One region of the Paenibacillus sp. FSL R5-0914 genome, then DNA from elsewhere that is predicted to be linked to it. Evidence: predicted binding sites of a transcription regulator. Region 1 holds the regulator's gene; the other holds the start of a gene.
What was found. The regulator Rex, encoded in region 1, represses fermentation and respiration genes when NADH is low (regulators of the CRP and FNR family bind a similar motif). The targets are predictions, from matches to a motif close to TTGTGAAATATTTCACAA.

Region 2: pflB (formate C-acetyltransferase) is a predicted target of Rex. The motif match lies at 2,149-2,166, and genes of this name have one in related genera.

The regions. Positions count from the first base shown of each region.
Region 1 covers NZ_JBBORH010000001.1:3,070,452-3,075,377, forward strand. The annotation lists gene dinG (ATP-dependent DNA helicase DinG) at 1-2,042, shown strand, start outside; gene MKX60_RS13605 (redox-sensing transcriptional repressor Rex) at 2,174-2,827, shown strand; gene MKX60_RS13610 (amidohydrolase) at 2,814-4,115, shown strand; gene MKX60_RS13615 (cell wall elongation regulator TseB-like domain-containing protein) at 4,285-4,803, shown strand.
Region 2 covers NZ_JBBORH010000001.1:2,790,643-2,795,568, forward strand. The annotation lists gene adhE (bifunctional acetaldehyde-CoA/alcohol dehydrogenase) at 1-2,003, shown strand, start outside; gene pflB (formate C-acetyltransferase) at 2,257-4,518, shown strand; gene pflA (pyruvate formate-lyase-activating protein) at 4,734-4,926, shown strand, end outside.

The DNA.
Region 1 (4,926 bases):
TGATGACGGCACTTGCCGAAGACAAGCATCTATTGATCGAAGCAGGGACAGGAACCGGTAAATCCCTTGGTTATTTATTGCCTGCCATATACCAAAGCGTACGAACTAATGAAAAAGTCATGGTCAGCACTCATACTATTAATCTGCAGGATCAATTGCGTGAGCGTGATATTCCTTTGTTAACGCAGGTAGTTCCTTTTCCATTTAAAGCTGCAATTTTTAAGGGCAGAGGGCATTATTTGTGTCTTCGTAAGTTCGAACATAAAATTAATAAAAAAGACTTTATAAGTCCGAGGGAAGATGCGCTTACTGCGGCTCAGATGATCGTTTGGCTGACACAAAGTGAATCAGGAGATGACGAAGAGCTCAATCTAAGTGGACGTGGCGGAGATTTTTGGGAGACGGTGGCAAGCGATACCGATTCTTGTCTGGGTCGCTCGTGTCCTTGGTTCCGTAAGTGTTATTATCATCGGGCTAAGCATGAAGCTGGTATTGCAGACGTGGTCATTACGAACCACTCTAAGCTTTTCGCAGATGTTAAGGCTGGGCATCAACTACTTCCCGCTTATGAACATCTTGTAATAGATGAGGCCCATCATCTGGAGGACGTGGCTGGCAAGCATTTAGGCATGCATATGAAGCATTTCACGGTGGCACATACATTATCGCGTCTTTATAAGGATAGTCGAAATGGCCAACTTCCTACACTTCGCCAAATGCTTCAGTCATCAGGCAGTGAGGAAGCTTCTGAATGGAGCGGAGTGATCGATAGAATCTATCCGGACCTGCTTACCGTAAAAGAAACCTGGGATCTGCTTAGTGATAAACTATTCAGCCTCTTGCCGGAACGTAGCGATGCAGCGGCGGGAGAAGCCGGCCAGTTAGTCATGCGGCTACTTCCTACCCGTAAACCGAATGATTGGGATGAATTGGTTGCTTTAGAGAATACTATGAATCTGACATTAAGCGAAATTATCCGTAAAGGTGATAAAATGCTTAATGAGATGCGAGATCAAGAAGGTCAATCTTCCTCAGATAGTCTAGTTACCGATATTAGCGGCTTATTTAAGGATTTAGCTTCTATACGTGAGCAAGTACGGTTTTTTATGGGATTAAATGATGAGAATGTAGTATATTGGCTGGAGGCGAATGGAAATTATCGCAGTAAATCGCTACAGCTGTATGCCGTTCCTGTTGATGTTAGTACTCAGCTTAAGGAGCTGTTTTTCGACAAGAAGAAAAGTATCGTACTAACTTCGGCGACACTCTCTGTGGATAAATCTTTCCAGTTTATGATTGATAATCTCGGACTTAATGAAGCTGCGGAAGAGGGGCGTCTGATGACATCACTCCTGCCTTCTCCCTTTAAGTATCGGGAGCAGGCGCTGTTAGTTATTCCGCGGGATTTCCCTAGTGTGAAGGGGAGTGTAGGCGATGCCCGATTTGTCGATACACTCGTACAGTCACTAGCAGAAGCAGCTATTACAACACGTGGGCGGATGCTTGTCCTGTTTACTTCTTACAAGATGCTACGCCAGGTTTACGATCCTCTGAAAGAGGCTCTAGCCTCACAAGAGATCACGGTGCTAGGTCAAGGCGTGGAGGGGGGCAGCCGTAGCAAGCTGATCCGCCGTTTTCAGGACAGTGCAGCTTCTGTACTATTAGGAACAAGCAGCTTTTGGGAGGGTGTAGATATTCCAGGTGAAGCATTAACATGCTTGGCCATCGTGAGGCTCCCATTTCAACCGCCAAACCACCCTCTAGCGGAAGCGAAGTCTGAGTTATTACAAGCCCAGAAAAAGAATCCGTTCATGAAGTTGTCTGTTCCTCAGGCGGTTATTCGCTTCAAGCAAGGATTTGGGAGGCTGGTACGGACAGCGCAAGATCGGGGTATTGTTATTGTGTATGACACAAGGGTGATAGAATCTCACTATGGGAAGTATTTCCTCTATTCGTTGCCTGGCCCGAAAATGGAGCATATGCTTACGGATCAAATGGTTCCTCGTATAGCGGAGTGGTTGGAAGACGGAGGCGTTTCTTGAAAAGAACGTCATCGATCTTATTAATCACTCTACAAGGAAGGGCGGTATAAGAATACCGCTCTTCCTTGAGACGAGGTGCAGATATTTCGATAGGATTTGAACAGAATATCACTTAAATTAGGAGGTAAATTATGAAATCGGATAAAATATCAGAAGCCGTTGTTCGCAGACTTCCTGTGTACTTGCGTTTCTTGAATGATCTCCAGAAACGTGAAATATTAACCGTTTCCTCACAAGAACTAGGACAAAAACTTGATTTAAATCCTGCTCAAATTCGTAAAGATTTAGCTTATTTTGGAGACTTTGGTAGAAAAGGTATCGGGTATGACGTAACTTATCTTATTGAAAAAATCCGTCATATTCTGAAGCTGGATCAACAATTGAATGTGGCTTTAGTAGGTGCTGGTAACCTTGGACATGCATTATCTAATTACAATGCTTATCTGAAAGATACTATGAAGATTACCGCTATATTTGACTCCTATGCACCTAAGGTAGGGCGGAAAATCAACTCTCTTACCGTTCAACCGATGGAGGAGCTTGGTCAGACGGTTCGTGAGCAAGGTATTCGAATTGGGATAATTACTGTGCCTGATTCAGAAGCGCAGAATGTAGCAGATATTCTCATTGAGTCTGGCATTGAGGCGATTTTGAATTTTGCACCAGTGATTCTAAAAACACCATCGAATATCCGTGTTCATGCTGCCGATTTTACAACGGATTTGCAAAGCCTTGCTTATTATTTGAAAGACGGAAAGGAAGAAAGCGGAAATGAAGAGCAGTAAAACGATTATTAAGGGCGGGCGTTTTCTTATTCCGGGAACGGATGAGCCGGTTCTGAGCGGATATATGACTATTGAAGATGATTTGATCACTTACATAGGAAAAGAAGAACCTTTAATGGAAGATGATGTGCAAGTTGTTGATGGCAGTCGTCTGCTGTTTATGCCAGGTCTGGTAAACACACATGGCCATGCCGCAATGTCATTGCTTCGTGGTTATGGAGATGATTTAGCACTTCAGGTGTGGCTTCAAGAGAAGATGTGGCCGATGGAAGCGAAATTCACTGGAGAAGATGTATACTGGGGAACCTCCTTGTCGGTACTGGAAATGCTAAAAGGTGGTACTACAACCTTCTTGGATATGTATGATCATATGGATCGAGTAGCAGAGGTAGTCGAATTATCAGGCATCCGTTCCGTACTGATGAGAGGCGTAATCGGATTATGCCCAGAGGAAGTACAAAATCACAAGCTTGCGGAAGCGATTTCTTTTGCACGAAATTGGCATGGTAAGGCTGATGGTAGAATTACGACGATGATCTCGCCACACGCCCCATATACTTGCCCACCGGACTTCTTTGTTAAGTTTGTACAAGCGGCACATGATTTGGATTTACCGATGCATACCCATATGTCCGAGACCAAACGCGAAGTGGAGCAGAATGTGGTGGATTACGGACTTCGGCCTGTAGCGCATTTAGAGAAGCTTGGAATGTTCACACGTCCGTCTATTGTTGCACATGGCGTTCATTTGAATGATGAAGAGATCGAGATACTGGCTCGTCATGATGTAGGCGTGTCTCATAACCCAGGAAGTAATCTGAAACTGGCTAGTGGAGTGGCTCGGGTTACGGATCTTCTAAAGGCTGGTGTGAAGGTGTCACTGGGTACAGATGGTGCGGCAAGCAATAATAACCTGGATATGTTTGAAGAGATGCGTCTTGCAGCCCTCATCCATAAAGGTGTAAGTGGTGATCCGACGGCTGTCCCAGCTCCGGAAGCGCTGCGTATAGCTACAGAGTATGGCGCAAAGTCTATCTTTTTAAATGATGTGGGTAGACTCGCTGTTGGCATGAAAGCGGACTTTATCGCGATTGATATAGACCAGCCGCATTTGCTACCACACACAGATCTGTTGTCTCATGCTGTATACTCTGCCAGCGCCAAGGACGTTGAGCATGTATGGGTGAATGGTAAACAGGTTGTAAAACATGGAGAATGTATAACGCTAGATGAGGAAGCAATCCGTCGTAAGGCGCAAGAATCATTTGATGGACTGCTTAAACGATAGTCTAAGATCATAACGAATAACTGAAAGGCTGTGACTTTCTGCGATTGCAAAGTTACAGCCTTTTGTGTTTCTGATAATTAGATCATTGAATTGGATATGAAACTTTGGATAAACACACAGGTGTGTTATATAATCAAAAAAGATATATTACTAGAAAGGGAGCTGTACCTTGAAGAAAAGGAAAAAATGGATCCTCCTGGGGTCAGTTCTGATTCTGCTCCTTCTGTTCGGACTTATCCAGTTCTATGCTTATATTATGAAAGATCAATGGAACGAGCGAGATATCGCTAAGGATGTCGCTAAAACCAGTGCTGGTCTGACAGAGGTAACCAAAGCGCAGAAATCCGTGTGGGATGATAATGCGGTGTACTGGGTCTTAACAGGGAAGAATGAAGCCGGGACCGAGTTGATGGTTTGGGTACGTTTTACTGTAGACGGGAAGTTTGCTGAAGGAACCGACGCAGTATATGCTGAAGAACTAAGTAAAGGGACCTCTGAAGCGAAAATGCGTAGCCTTATAAAAGCCGATCTTCCGGACATCAGCATTGAGCGGTTGTTGCCAGGAGTATATAACGGGGAGTATGCTTGGCAGCTTTTTTATAAACAAAGCGGTCGATATTATTATCAATTTTATCGGTTCTCAGATGGGGCTCGAATGGGTGAAGGTTACAGTTTACCTAGCCGCTAAATTAAACAAAAGCATTATAGGAGAAACAAGCGGACCATTTATGGTTCGCTTGTTTTTTAAATGACATATTATTTGATATACTATAAGTACACGAATTGTGATATACTATAAGAGTAGTTTTTA
Region 2 (4,926 bases), 280 kb from region 1:
CTGCAATGGTAAAAGCAGCTTATAGCTGTGGTAAACCAGCACTTGGCGTAGGCCCTGGTAACGTACCTGCTTTCATTGAAAAGAGCGCGGATATTGATCAAGCCGTAACGGACATCATTCTTTCTAAAACATTTGATAATGGTATGATCTGTGCTTCCGAGCAAGCTGTTATTATCGAAGAACCAATCTTCGATCAAGTGAAGAAAAAGATGATTGCTAATGGCTGCTACTTTGTGAATAAAGAAGAAGCTGCCAAACTGACTAGTGGAGCAATGAACGTAGATAAATGTGCGGTTAACCCAGCAATCGTAGGTCAATCCGCAGTGAAAATTGCTGAAATGTGTGGCATTCAAGTCCCTGCCGGCACAAAGATTCTGGTAGCAGAACTTGAAGGTGTAGGCACTAAATATCCACTTTCCGCTGAAAAATTAAGCCCGGTTCTTGCTTGCTACAAAGTTAAGAATGCAGATCAAGGTATCGAACGCGCAGCTCAAATTGTTGAATTTGGTGGTATGGGACATAGCTCGGCTATCCACTCCAACAACGAAGAAGTAATCATGAAGTTCTCTAACCGTCTGCAAACAGGACGTATTCTCGTTAACTCGCCTTCCACACATGGTGCGATCGGCGATATCTATAACACTAATATCCCTTCGTTGACTCTGGGCTGCGGATCTTATGGACGTAACTCCGTGTCGCAAAACGTTACAGCAATCAATTTGATCAACGTGAAAAGGGTGAATCGTCGTACCGTGAATATGCAATGGTTTAAAGTACCTGACAAGATCTATTTCGAAAAAGGCGCTACTCAGTACCTGACCAAAATGCCTGATATCACACGTGTCGCAATTATCACTGACCCAATGATGGTTAAGCTTGGATATGTTGAAAGAGTTGAACATTACCTGCGTCAACGTCAAACCCCTGTAGCTATCGAAGTGTTCTCTGAAGTTGAACCAGATCCATCGACAACTACAGTTGAAAAAGGTACTGCAATGATGAACAGATTCCAACCGGACTGCATTATCGCACTTGGCGGCGGTTCCCCAATGGATGCTGCAAAAGGAATGTGGTTATTCTATGAACATCCAGACGCAGACTTTAATGGTCTGAAACAAAAATTCATGGATATCCGTAAACGGGTATACAAATTCCCTAAACTTGGTAACAAAGCTAAATTTGTAGCTATTCCAACTACTTCGGGTACAGGTTCGGAAGTAACATCTTTCGCAGTTATTACCGATAAAACAACTGAACAGCACACTAAATATCCTTTGGCTGACTACGAGTTAACTCCAGATGTGGCTATCATTGATCCAGAGTTCGTATACAGCTTGCCAAAAACTGCTGTTGCTGATACAGGTATGGACGTATTGACACATGCTATCGAAGCTTATGTATCGGTTATGGCGAGTGACTATACTGATGGCCTAGCTATTAAAGCGATCCAACTGGTATTCCAATACCTTGAAAAATCAGCGCTGGAAGGCGACAGAGTAGCACGTGAGAAAATGCATAACGCATCAACACTTGCTGGTATGGCCTTTGCCAATGCATTCTTGGGTATTAACCACAGTTTGGCGCATAAATGGGGCGGACAGTACCACACTGCTCATGGTCGTACTAATGCGATCCTTATGCCACACGTTATCCGCTACAATGCTAAAAAACCTACGAAGTTCGCTTCGTTCCCTAAATATTCGCACTTCGTAGCTGATGAGCGTTATGCTGAAATTGCCCGTATTCTGGGATTGCCAGCTCGCACAACTGAAGAAGGTGTAACTAGCCTGATCAATGCTATTCGCGATATGAATAAAAAATTGGGCATCGAAGAATCGTTCCAACAACTGGGCTTTGATCCTAAGGACTTCGAATCCCGCGTAGATTACTTGGCTGACCGTGCGTTTGAAGATCAATGTACAACTGCCAATCCTAAGCTGCCACTGGTATCTGAGCTTGCTGATGTATACCGTAATGCGTTCTACGGAAGATTTGATAATTAATAAGTGGTTAAATAGAGAATAGGATAGTTGTGGACTTAGATAAAGGTGACAAATATCACTCGAAAGGTGATATTTGTCACAGTGTTTTTATAGAAAATAAACTAGAATGTTTATATAAACAACGGTCCCACATATGAAATGTTGATTGTGAAATTTGGAACAACCACATCTTTTTGGGGATCACGAGACACGGGATCAACCTTCAAGCCCGCGATCTCTACAAATATAATAAATATAGATGGAGGGATTTAGCATGTCGGTGATTGAAAAAGAAGTAAATGAAGTGAAATCCGGTTGGAGAAGTTTTACAAAAGGTAAATGGTCCAAGAAAGTTGACGTTAACAACTTTATCGCTAGTAACATTAAGCCTTATGAAGGTAACGAAGAGTTCCTCGTAGGTCCTACTAGTAACACAACTGAACTGTGGAAGATTATTTCCCAACTGAGCAAGGAAGAAAGAGAAAGAGGCGGCGTATGGGATGTTTCCCTAGATACTGTCTCCACAATCACTTCACATGCTCCAGGCTACATTGACAAGGACAAGGAACAAATTGTAGGCGTGCAGACTGACGCTCCTTTCAGACGTTCCATCCAGCCGTTCGGCGGGATCAAGATGATGGTTGATGCTACGAAGGCTTATGGCTTCGAGCTTCCACAAAACATCGTTGACATGTTCACGAACATTCGCAAAACGCATAACCAAGGCGTATTTGATGCATATACACCAGACATGAGAGCAGTGCGTAAATCCGGCGTTATCACAGGTCTTCCTGATGCTTACGGCCGTGGACGTATTATCGGCGACTACCGCCGCATAGCTCTGTACGGTATTGATTTCTTGATTAAAGACAAAAAGCAACAACTAGCTGAGCTTGAAGTTGACTCCATGACAGAAGAAATAATTCGTTTACGTGAAGAGCTGTCCGAGCAAATTCGTGCACTGGGCGAATTGAAAGAAATGGCAGCTGCTCACGGCATGGATATTTCCAAACCAGCGATGAACTTCAAAGAAGCTACTCAATGGGTATACTTTGGATATCTGGCAGCAGTTAAAGAACAAAATGGTGCAGCGATGTCCCTGGGACGTGTTTCTTCCTTCCTAGACATCTATGCAGAACGCGATATTGAAGAAGGTACTTTGACTGAAGAACAAGTCCAAGAAATTGTCGATCATTTCGTAATGAAACTGCGTATCGTGAAATTCTTGCGTACACCTGACTATAATGACCTGTTCTCTGGAGACCCTACTTGGGTAACTGAATCCATCGGTGGTATGGCTGAAGATGGAACCACTCGTGTTACCAAGAACAGCTTCCGTTTCCTGAACACCCTGTACAACTTGGGTCCAGCTCCGGAACCAAACTTAACTGTACTTTGGTCCGAAAGATTGCCTGAAGGCTTCAAAAAATATTGTGCTAAGGTTTCTATCGAAACTAGTGCAATTCAGTATGAAAACGACGATCTAATGCGTCCATACTGGGGTGAAGATTATGCGATTGCATGCTGCGTATCTCCAATGCGTATCGGTAAACAAATGCAGTTCTTCGGCGCTCGTGCCAACCTGGCAAAAGCTTTGCTGTATGCTATTAATGGTGGTAAAGACGAAAAATCCGGAGCACAAGTTGGACCGGAATTCCCAGCTATCACTTCTGAATATCTAGATTATGACGAAGTAATGAAACGTTTCAAACCGATGATGGAGTGGTTGGCTAAGACTTATGTTAACACTTTGAACATCATTCACTATATGCATGACAAATATTCTTACGAACGTATCGAAATGGCACTGCATGATCGCGACATTCTGCGTACAATGGCTTGCGGTATCGCTGGTCTGTCCGTTGCAGCTGACTCACTGAGTGCTATTAAATACGCGAAGGTTAAACCAATCCGTAACGAACAAGGTATTGCAATTGACTTCGAAACTGAAGGCGAATTCCCTTGCTACGGTAACAATGACGATGCTGTAGACAACATCGCAGTAGAATTGGTTGAAACCTTCATGTCTATGATCCGTAAACACAAAACATATCGTGATGCTGTACCGACTCAATCGGTATTGACCATTACTTCGAATGTAGTGTACGGTAAGAAGACAGGTACAACACCTGACGGACGTAAAAAAGGCGAACCATTCGCACCAGGTGCTAACCCAATGCACGGACGCGACAAGAAAGGTGCTCTGGCTTCACTGAACTCTGTAGCCAAACTGCCTTACTCCGATGCACAAGATGGTATCTCCAATACGTTCTCTATCGTACCTAAGGCACTAGGTAAAGACGATGAATCCTGTAAGTCTAACCTGGTACACATGATGGACGGATACTTCCATAATAACGCTCAGCATTTGAACGTTAACGTATTTAACCGTGAACAGCTGATGGACGCTATGGATCACCCAGAGAACTATCCACAATTGACTATCCGAGTATCCGGTTATGCAGTTAACTTCATCAAGTTGACTCGCGAACAACAAATGGACGTAATTAACCGTACTTTCCACGGTTCAATGTAATTTGTTTATATTTATAAAGATCTTTCATTGAGATATGCACTAAAATATTTGCAAGGAATTACCGCTCTTGTTTCAAGGGCGGTAATATCTTGTTCAAGAATCATTAAAATTTTAAATTTTACGGTCGCGATTAAGGAGAACACAGTCTTAAGGGCAGGGATTCTTCTTCGTGAAAGATGGACTGTTAGTCAGTCCTGGAGAAAGGATGACATCCTATGATTAAAGGTCGCATACACTCCTTGGAAACCTTTGGAACCGTTGACGGACCTGGTATTCGATTTGTCTTATTTATGCAAGGGTGCTTGCTGAAATGCCAGTATTGCCATAACCCTGATACTTGGGCTTTAGATGAAGGTAAGGAAATGACTCTAGAAGAAGTGCTTTCGGAGATCGAGCCATATTTAAACT